DNA from 2 places in the Micromonospora trifolii genome. Region 1 is predicted to be linked to the other one. Evidence: riboswitches for the same ligand, from Rfam matches in the RefSeq annotation. Region 1 holds a riboswitch; the other holds the start of a gene.
The links. A riboswitch is a leader RNA that binds a small molecule or an ion and turns the genes downstream of it on or off. The one in region 1 is predicted to bind cyclic di-AMP.

Region 1 (4,303 bases):
CGTCAGGTCGACGTTCACCCCGCTGCGGGAGCCGTCGACCTCGGTTCGGGACGCCGTCAGGCTCACCGCGCCGAGCGACGCGACGAGGGGTCGGCAGCGACGCGACGCGTCGTCGAGTCGGGCGTCGACGACGTTCAGGCTCACTGTGGTGATCAGGGCTTGCTCGACAGTGGACATCAACGCGGGATCGTATGCGCCGGGGTGGGGCGGCACGACCGCTTTCCTGCCGACGAACGCGCTCGTAGGACCTCAGCGGTACGGGTCGAGCAGCGCCAGCACCGCGGCCGGGTCCTCCACGTGCGCGTTGTGCCCGAGACCGGGCAGGGTGGCGACCGGTACGCCGTACTCCTTGAGCTGTTCGTCGGTGACCATCGGGTCGTTCTCCCCGCGCGCCAGCACCACCGGCACGTCGGTCGCCGCCAGCAGCGCGGTCAGGTCGGGCTCGCCGACGGCGAAGGCGGCCGGGTCCATGGCGAGACGCCACCGGCCGTCGACCTGACGCAGCCCGGCGTCCACCACCGGGTGGTCCGGCGAGACCAGGCCGGCCAGCCCGGCGACCCGCAGGTAGCGGCGTGCCGCCTCGGTGCGGCTGGCGAACCAGCTCACCGGGCGGGCGGCGACCTCGGCGGCGCGGGTCAGCTCAGCGGGTGACCAGAGCGCCTTGATGCCCAGCCCGACCACCGCGTCCACCGGCGTCCCGGCGTCGCGGGCGGCCAGCGCCAGGCCGACCACCCCACCCAGCGAGTGCCCGAGCACGACCAGCCGGTCGTCGGGGGCGAGGGCCTGCGCGATCTGCTGGGCGAAGCCCGCGAAGGAGTACGACGGCAGCGGCGACGCCCAGCCGTGGCCGGCGAGGTCCGGTGCCAGCCACCGCCCGGGCCAGTGCTGCTCGAGGTACGGCGCCCAGGGCAACCACACGTCCCCGGTCGCCCCCATGCCGTGCAGCAGCAGCAGGACCGGCCTGCGGCCGGCGTGACCACCCGTTTTCTCCACCACGGCCGCAGTCTCCCACGGTTCACGGCCTGGTACGAGAGCCGTCACCCGCGCCACCCCCGGGACACGAAGATCCACTGTAGAGTTCGCGACCTGAACCGGGACCGCCATCCGTCGATCCCGTCGCGGAAAGGAGCCACAGTGCTCAGGATGTCCGGATCAGCACTGGTCGCAGCCCTGGCAGCCGTCGCGCTCGGCGCGTCGCCGACGCACGCCGCACCGGGCACACCGGCGGATGTCACCACACCGAACGGCGGGGCGGCAGTGGCGGCCGACCGGGTCCTGCGGGTCTACAACAACAACATCGAGAACCTGGTGGTGAACAACTCCGACGGGAGCTGCACCCGGATCTCCGGGCCGGACCACCTGAGCTCGATCCTGGTCGACGACGCTGGTCGCACCGGCACCAGCGGTGTGGCGCCGCCCGACATCCTGATCGTGCAGCAGGTGCGTGGCAGCGGCCAGGCCGAGGCGTACGCCGACCAACTGTCGGCGAAGTTCGGCTACCCGGCGGGCACCTACGGGGCGATCGTGGCGTGGAGTGACCCGGAGCCGTGGGGCAGCACGCACAAGTGCAGTTCGCAGTCGCTCGGGGATCTCAAGAAGAAGCAGACCAACGGGATCATCTGGAACACGCGGACGCTGAGCCTGGCCAGCGGCGACATCTCGAAGTACTGGAGCGCGGGCTGGCTCAGGCCGGGCACGGCGTACGCCGACGGCGCCGGATGCACGCTGTACAAGCCACCGAACAGCGACCCGGACAGCACCGACTTCTACAAGTGGAAGCGGACCAGCGCCATCGCGGCCCGGTTCACCATCAAGGCGACCGGCACCAGCGTGTTCGCCGCGACCATGCACCTGCCCCAGGAGAACCGGCAGAATGCCTGCGCCGGCGACGGCGATCGGGGCATCGCCAACACCGGCATCCACCTCGGCGCGGACGCGACCAGCCTGCTGAACGCCTCCACGATCCGCGTGGTGGGCATCGACGCGAACCGGACGGGCATCGCCCCCGGCACGTTGAGCGGCTATGGAATGACCGGCTACGGGTCGAAGGCCACCAACGGCTCCAGCAAGATCGATTATCTCTTCGTGAAGGGCAGCGTGCAGCCGTCCACCATCGACCACACGGTCGGCGGGACGAAGTCGAACCATCTCGCGCTGTACGGCTTCATCGCGTACTGACTCGTCGACGAAGACGCCGCGGGCGCCGGCCCCTCGTGGGGGATGGCGCCCGCGGCGGTCAGCGTGCCCGGGTCAGGCGGAGTAGCCCCGGCTGGTGATCCAGTTGGCCAGGTCGATGGTGGTGATCCAGTACGACGGGTCGGCCGGGTTCGCCGAGTCGGCGATCCGCACGGTGCGACCGTTGTCCTTGTAGCCCACGACGGCGATGTAGTGCCCGCCGCCGTAGGAGTGCCAGCTGCCGTCGGTGTCGGTGGCGTCTCCGACGACGTTGGCCACCACGCCCCGGCCGTCGGTGATGGCCTTCACCACGTCGGCCTGGAGCCGGTCCATCTGAGCCGGGCTGGGCGCGCCGGGGAACATCCGGGTCCGGTACGGGGAGCCCTTCACCTCGGCGTTGAGCACCCGGGTGGTGTCCTCGGCCGAGTTGGTGCCCATCTCGGTGGTGCCCAGCTCGGCGCCGAGCTCCTCCTGGGTGCGGTCGATGCCGGCCGCGCTGAGCGCGTTCCGGGTGGCCGCCGGGCCGCAGTTGTAGTAGGTGTTCTGCGCCTCGTAGTCGTAGTCGAGCACCTTGGTCGCGGGCGGCTTCGGCCGCTCCGGCTTCCGGGTCAGGTCCGGGTTGCTGCTGGCCTTGGCGGCGGGCGACGCGGCGCTGGTGGCCGGGCCGGCCGTGGTCGGCGCGGCGCTGGCCGAGGGGGACGCGTCCCGAACCTCGCCGCGGGAGGCGGCGACGTCGCTGCGCATCTCGGCGACAGTGGTCGCGGTGCGCTGGCCGACCGGGGCGTCGTCGGCAGTGGTGAGCAGGGCGCCGGTGGTGGTGGCGATCGCGAGGGCCGCGGCGGAGGCGGCAACGATCTGGTACGGGCGCTCGGTGGCGAGGCGGCGGAGCTGACGCTTCAGGGTGTGCTTCACGGGGTCCTCCACGGATCGGGGGGAGAGCGGCACACCGGGGCCGGACCGGCATCCGGGCAGGCGCCAGCGCGCGGACCGTGGTCCGCGGATGGTGAACCGCTCAGGGGAACGCCCGGCGCGGCCGGGCGGGGAAGGCGATGACCCGGGGGGTCAGCTCACCGTCACTGGACGAATGAGCGGGTGCACCGCCGCGCCGTGGAGGCGAGGGAACAACCGAGGGGTGGAAAGGTGCTGCACGAGGATGGGACTCCTTCCGACACCGCCTACCGGGTTAGCTGACGGATTCGGGCGGGAAGATCGCCCTACCGCGGGCCGTGGCTCGCGGATTCACCCCAGACTTACTGATGGGTCCCCGGCTCGTTGATCACGATTAAGCGGGTCGATGCGGCGTCGCGTCTTGCGATCGGTTACCGCACCGGACGGGACGACACTACTGGCGTCTCAGCGCCCTGCCAAGCCAGGTTCACCTGCGTAAACCCCAATTGGCGCGACAATTTCTGCGCGTATTGCCGATGATGTGACTCGATGGGACAACCGGTTACGGCGACGCCTACGGGCGACAACCGGACAGGCCGCAAACAACGCGACGGTAATCGCGGGAACAATGGCGCCGATCGCGCCGGACGTCCGATTTCGCAATCGGGTGACCGGCCTCACATCACGGATTGGGCTCAACCCACCCGGGCCGGGCGCCACCGTGCCACGACGGCGGGACGCAACGACCCGGCCACCGTCCGACGCGCGGGCACCGGGGTGGGGCGGAGCCGGGCCGCCGCCGCGTGTGCCTCCTCGGCGAGGGCACGAGCCGACTCGGCGGCCAACTCCGCGTCGCGCCAGGCGGCCCGCTCCCGGTCGGCGGCCGCCTGGTAGTCGGCCAGCCGCGCGTCCCGGATCACCCGGCTGATCAGCACCTCCTGCTCGACCGGGTGTCGCCGGGGATCCCAGCCGCGCCGGTGCCCGAACACGTCGCCGAGCTGTGCCATGGTCAGGTCGCCCCGCCAGTACGCCGCCATCGCCGCCCGGTGCAGATAGCGTTCCCGGGCGGCGTACTCGGCGGGGGTGTGCGGGGTCTGCGGGGTGGGCAGCGCCCCGGCGCCCGCGAAGCGACGCGTGGCGGTGTCCGCCTCGTCGTACCCGATCCAGGCCCGCTCCAACTGCTCCTGAGCGGTCAGCCAGGCGGCGCGCCACCGCTTGGCGGTGGTGGCCGCGCCGGCCG
Region 2 (4,303 bases), 2.1 Mb from region 1:
GGTTTCCTGGAAGTCGGGGCATCCGGATCGCCGGGACACCGCGATATCGCCGAAGCCGAGTTGATCTTTCCGGGCGGTGGGGCGCGGGGCCGGCGCGTACGCCCGGTGCCGGCTCCGTTACGACGGAGCCGGCACCGATGATCTTCCGGCTGTGGTCAGGCGGCCGTGTACTGGACGTCACGGCTGAGGCGGGTCGGGCGCGCCTGCGGGACGGCGAGGGGCGCGGCCACCGCCGACGGGGCGTTTGGGTCGAGCCAGACCCGAACGGCCGGCCGGCCCGGGGGGAGGCCCGGAATGCCCGCGATGTGCTGCTCGCGGCGGGTGAGCATGGCCACGTCGACGGTGAACTCGAAGAGCCGCCAGTCGACCTGCGGCTCGGCCCGGGCGCTCTGCGCCAGCTGCGCCACTCGGACCGGATCGGTCACCGGACGGGCACACCCCGCCACGTACGCCTCGTCGTCGCTCTCCTCCGCGGGGAACGAGTGCAGCGCGTAACGGCCGTCACGTTCGAGGTCGCGGCGCTTGGGCGAGTCGATGATGAAGCAGAACAGCCCCTCGGCGGTGATGACCGGGGAGACCGGATGGACGCGGGGCCCGCCGTCGGCGCGGACCGTGGCCAGATAGCCGAAGCCCGGCCCGTATTGCTGGAGGAGAACGCGGATCCCGTCGGCGAGTCGGGGCTCGTCGGCGGCGAATTCGGACCAGGAAGCCATGTGGGCATTCTATCGAACAAATGTACGAGCAGCGACCTCGACGCGCTGGTCACCGGCACCGAATCCGGCCAGTTTTGGCAGCGCGGCTATGGTGGTCCGATGCTGCTCTCCGACCGCGACCTGGTCTCCGAGATCAAGGCCGGCACGCTGGGCCTGGAGCCGTTCGAGCCCACCCTGGTCCAACCGTCCAGCATCGACGTCCGACTCGACCGGCTGTTCCGGGTCTTCAACAACCACCTCTACACCCACATCGATCCGGCCATGCAGCAGGACGACCTGACATCGGTGGTCGAGGTCCCCGACGGTGAGCCGTTCGTGCTGCACCCGGGGGAGTTCGTGCTCGCCTCGACGCTGGAGGTCATCTCGCTGGGTGACCAGCTCGCCGGCCGACTGGAGGGCAAGAGCTCCCTGGGGCGGCTCGGGCTGCTCACGCACTCCACCGCCGGCTTCATCGACCCGGGCTTCTCCGGCCACGTGACGCTGGAACTCTCGAACGTGGCGAACCTGCCGATCACCCTGTGGCCGGGCATGAAGATCGGGCAGCTCTGCATCTTCCGGCTCTCCTCGCCGGCCGAGCACCCGTACGGCTCGGTGGTCTACGGCTCGCGCTACCAGGGCCAGCGGGGACCGACACCCAGCCGCGCCTGGCAGCACTGGCGCACCTGGCCCACCCGCTGAGGTTCATCCGCTAGAAGACAGACGACGAGGGCCCGCCGCGACGGATCGCGACGGGCCCTTCGGTCACCCGGGGTCAGCCTGGGCGGCCGTAGCTGTGGATCGGGCCGTCGTCGACCTTCTTCATCTTGACCGGTTGACCGGCCTGCGAGGCGTGCACCACCCAGCCGCCGCCGACGTACATGCCGACGTGGTGGATGTCGCTGTAGTAGAAGACCAGGTCGCCGGGGCGCAGGTCGCCCTTGCTGACGTTCTTCGTGACCCGGCTCTGCGCGGCGGCGTTGTGCGGCAGCGACACGCCGGCCTTCGCCCAGGCGGCCAGCATCAGCCCGGAGCAGTCGTACGAGTTCGGGCCCTCGGCACCCCAGACGTAGGGCTTGCCGATCTGCGCGCAGGCGAACTTGACAGCGGTGCCCGCGGCGCCGCCGGGGTAGCTACCCGGGCAGGGCGCCGGGCGCAGCGGACCGCCGCCGCCGCTGCCGTACACCTTGAGGCGCAGCTTCTGCAGGCGGTCGATCTCGTCGTTGATCTGCTTCTTCTTCGCCGCCAGCTGAGCTTCGGTGCGGGTCAGCTGGGCCACCATCTCGTCCAGCGGCGCCTTCTGCGCGGCCAACTGGTCGCGCAGGTCGGCCACCTGGCGTACGTCCTTCTGCTGGTTGTGCGCGAAGCGGTCGAGCATTTCCAGCTGGCCGACGACCTCGCTGGGCGACCGGCTGCCCAGCACCGCGTTGACTGTCGAGACGTTCTCACCCTTGTAGGCGCGTACGGCCAGAGCACTGACCTTGTCCATCGCGGCGTCGACCTGGCGCTCAAGCGGAGTGATCCCGGCGGCCAGCGCGTCGGCCTGCTTGCGCTTCGCGGCGAGGTCGGTGCGGGTGGCGTTGTGTCGTTCGATGATCGGTTCGAGCTTGTTCCAGTCGGCGTCGATCTGGCGCTCGATCTCGGCGACGGACGGGTCGGCGTGGGCCGCCGTGGCACTGCCGGTCAGGACGACGGCGATGCCCGCCAGCGCGGCGAGAGCGGTGGTGAAGCGGGACCAGCGTGGGCGCGGCACGATCGACGTCGGGCCGGCTGATGCCGACCGCTCGGACGACGGCCGCGGGGCATGGAGTGCCACCGGGGTCTCGTACTCCTTCTTCCTGACCGCCTACCGGGTTAGCTGACGGGTTCGGGCGGGAAGTCGGCGCCCTACCGCAGTGGCTGCGGATTCACCCCGAGGGACCTGGGTCCCCGGTTCGTTCGGAAACGACTCGGCGGTGTCGGTCCGTTACCGCCCGGGCTGGGCGGAGCTGCTGTCGGGCCGACGAATGACCAGAGTAGAGACGCTTGTTACCGATCCGCAACCCGTGCGGCCGTGACACTCCGTACGGATTGGACGAGGTCACCGACCGTGTGTGAAGGATTCTTTCCTCATGCTTCGATAGATAGAAAGGTATTGACGTAACCTCCCGGGTGGCGCGAAGGTGACCTGACCTCACTCCGCGAGAATCTAGGGGGTTCGATGCACCATCCAACCCTGTCGACCGGCTGGCGCGCACTGCTCGCCGCCACCGTGGTCGCCGCCGCCACCACGGTGCCACTCTCCGTCGGCCCGGCCGCCGCCGCGCCCACGACCGACCGCCAGCAGCAGTACACCGCCGCGGCCACCGAGTACGGCGTGCCGGCCGTCGTGCTGCTCGGCGTCTCCTACCTGGAGTCGCGCTGGGACACCAACGCCGGCACACCGAGCACCAGTGGCGGCTACGGCCCGATGCACCTGACCGACGCGCGGCACGTGGCCGCTCTACCCGGGCGCGGCCACCACGACGCCGGTGCCGAGGACCCACGTGGCGACGACTCCCGATCCGCCCGGGTGCCCGCGCCCCGCCCGGTCGAGGCCCCCGCGCCGTCCACCGCCGCGTTGCAGACCGTGGACGCCGCCGCCACGCTGACCGGCGCCACCCCCGAGGCACTGCGCACCGACGCGGGCCTCAACATCCGGGGTGGAGCCGCGCTGCTGAGCGCGTACCAACGGGATCTGGGCGCGCCGGTCGGCGCGGACACCGACCCGGCGGCCTGGTACGGCGCGGTGGCCCGCTACTCGGGCGCGGACAGCGCCGACGCCGCGGCGGCCTTCGCCGACGAGGTCTTCACCACCATCGGCGCTGGCGAAGCCCGGGTGACCGACGACGGCCAGCGGATCACCCTGCCGGCCCGTGCGGTGCGGCCCGAGCGTTCCTGGTTGGACCGGCTGGGCCTGCGCCGGTTGGCCCGCCCGGACGGGGTGGAGTGCCCCCGCACCATCTCCTGCGAGTGGATCCCGGCGCCCTACGAGGCGTTCGGCGACGGGGACTACGGCAACCACGACCTCTCCGACCGACCCGCGCGGCAGAAGATCGAGTACATCGTCATCCACGACACCGAGGCGAGTTGGGCAACGACCCTGAAACTCGTCCAGGATCCGACCTACGTGAGCTGGCACTACTCGCTGCGCTCGGTCGACGGGCACATCGCCCAGCACGTGAAGACCAAGGACGTCGGCTGGCACGCCGGCAACTGGTACGTCAACGCGAAGTCGATCGGGTTGGAACACGAGGGCTTCGCGGCGCAGGGCACCTGGTACACCGAGGCGATGTACCGGACCTCGGCGAAGCTGGTCCGGCATCTGGCGCTGCGGCTGGGCATCCCACTGGACCGCCAGCACATCATCGGCCACGACAACGTGCCCGGCACCATCGCCTCGAACGTGCGGGGGATGCACTGGGATCCGGGCCCGTACTGGGACTGGACGCACTACTTCGACCTGCTGCACGCACCTCGACTGGACACCGGCACCCCGGCCACCGGGTTGGTCCGGATCGACCCGGACTACGCCACCAACCAGCCAGCATTCACCGGCTGCGTCACCGCGGGCGTGCCCTGCGCGCCGCGCGGCT

Region 2: it holds a riboswitch for cyclic di-AMP, as region 1 does, so the genes downstream of both, ACQRWP_RS28560 (NlpC/P60 family protein) here and ACQRWP_RS04810 (C39 family peptidase) in region 1, are expected to answer to the same signal.

What each region holds. Positions count from the first base shown of each region.
Region 1 covers NZ_CP191526.1:1,048,664-1,052,966, reverse strand. Annotated here, with positions in the region: gene ACQRWP_RS04825 (hypothetical protein) at 1-177, opposite strand, end outside; gene ACQRWP_RS04820 (alpha/beta fold hydrolase) at 250-996, opposite strand; gene ACQRWP_RS04815 (hypothetical protein) at 1,144-2,178, shown strand; gene ACQRWP_RS04810 (C39 family peptidase) at 2,251-3,099, opposite strand; cyclic di-AMP (ydaO/yuaA leader) riboswitch at 3,333-3,474, opposite strand; gene ACQRWP_RS04805 (hypothetical protein) at 3,759-4,303, opposite strand, start outside.
Region 2 covers NZ_CP191526.1:6,134,854-6,139,156, reverse strand. Annotated here, with positions in the region: gene ACQRWP_RS28570 (pyridoxamine 5'-phosphate oxidase family protein) at 156-713, opposite strand; gene dcd (dCTP deaminase) at 813-1,391, shown strand; gene ACQRWP_RS28560 (NlpC/P60 family protein) at 1,465-2,505, opposite strand; cyclic di-AMP (ydaO/yuaA leader) riboswitch at 2,519-2,654, opposite strand; gene ACQRWP_RS28555 (N-acetylmuramoyl-L-alanine amidase) at 2,890-4,303, shown strand, end outside.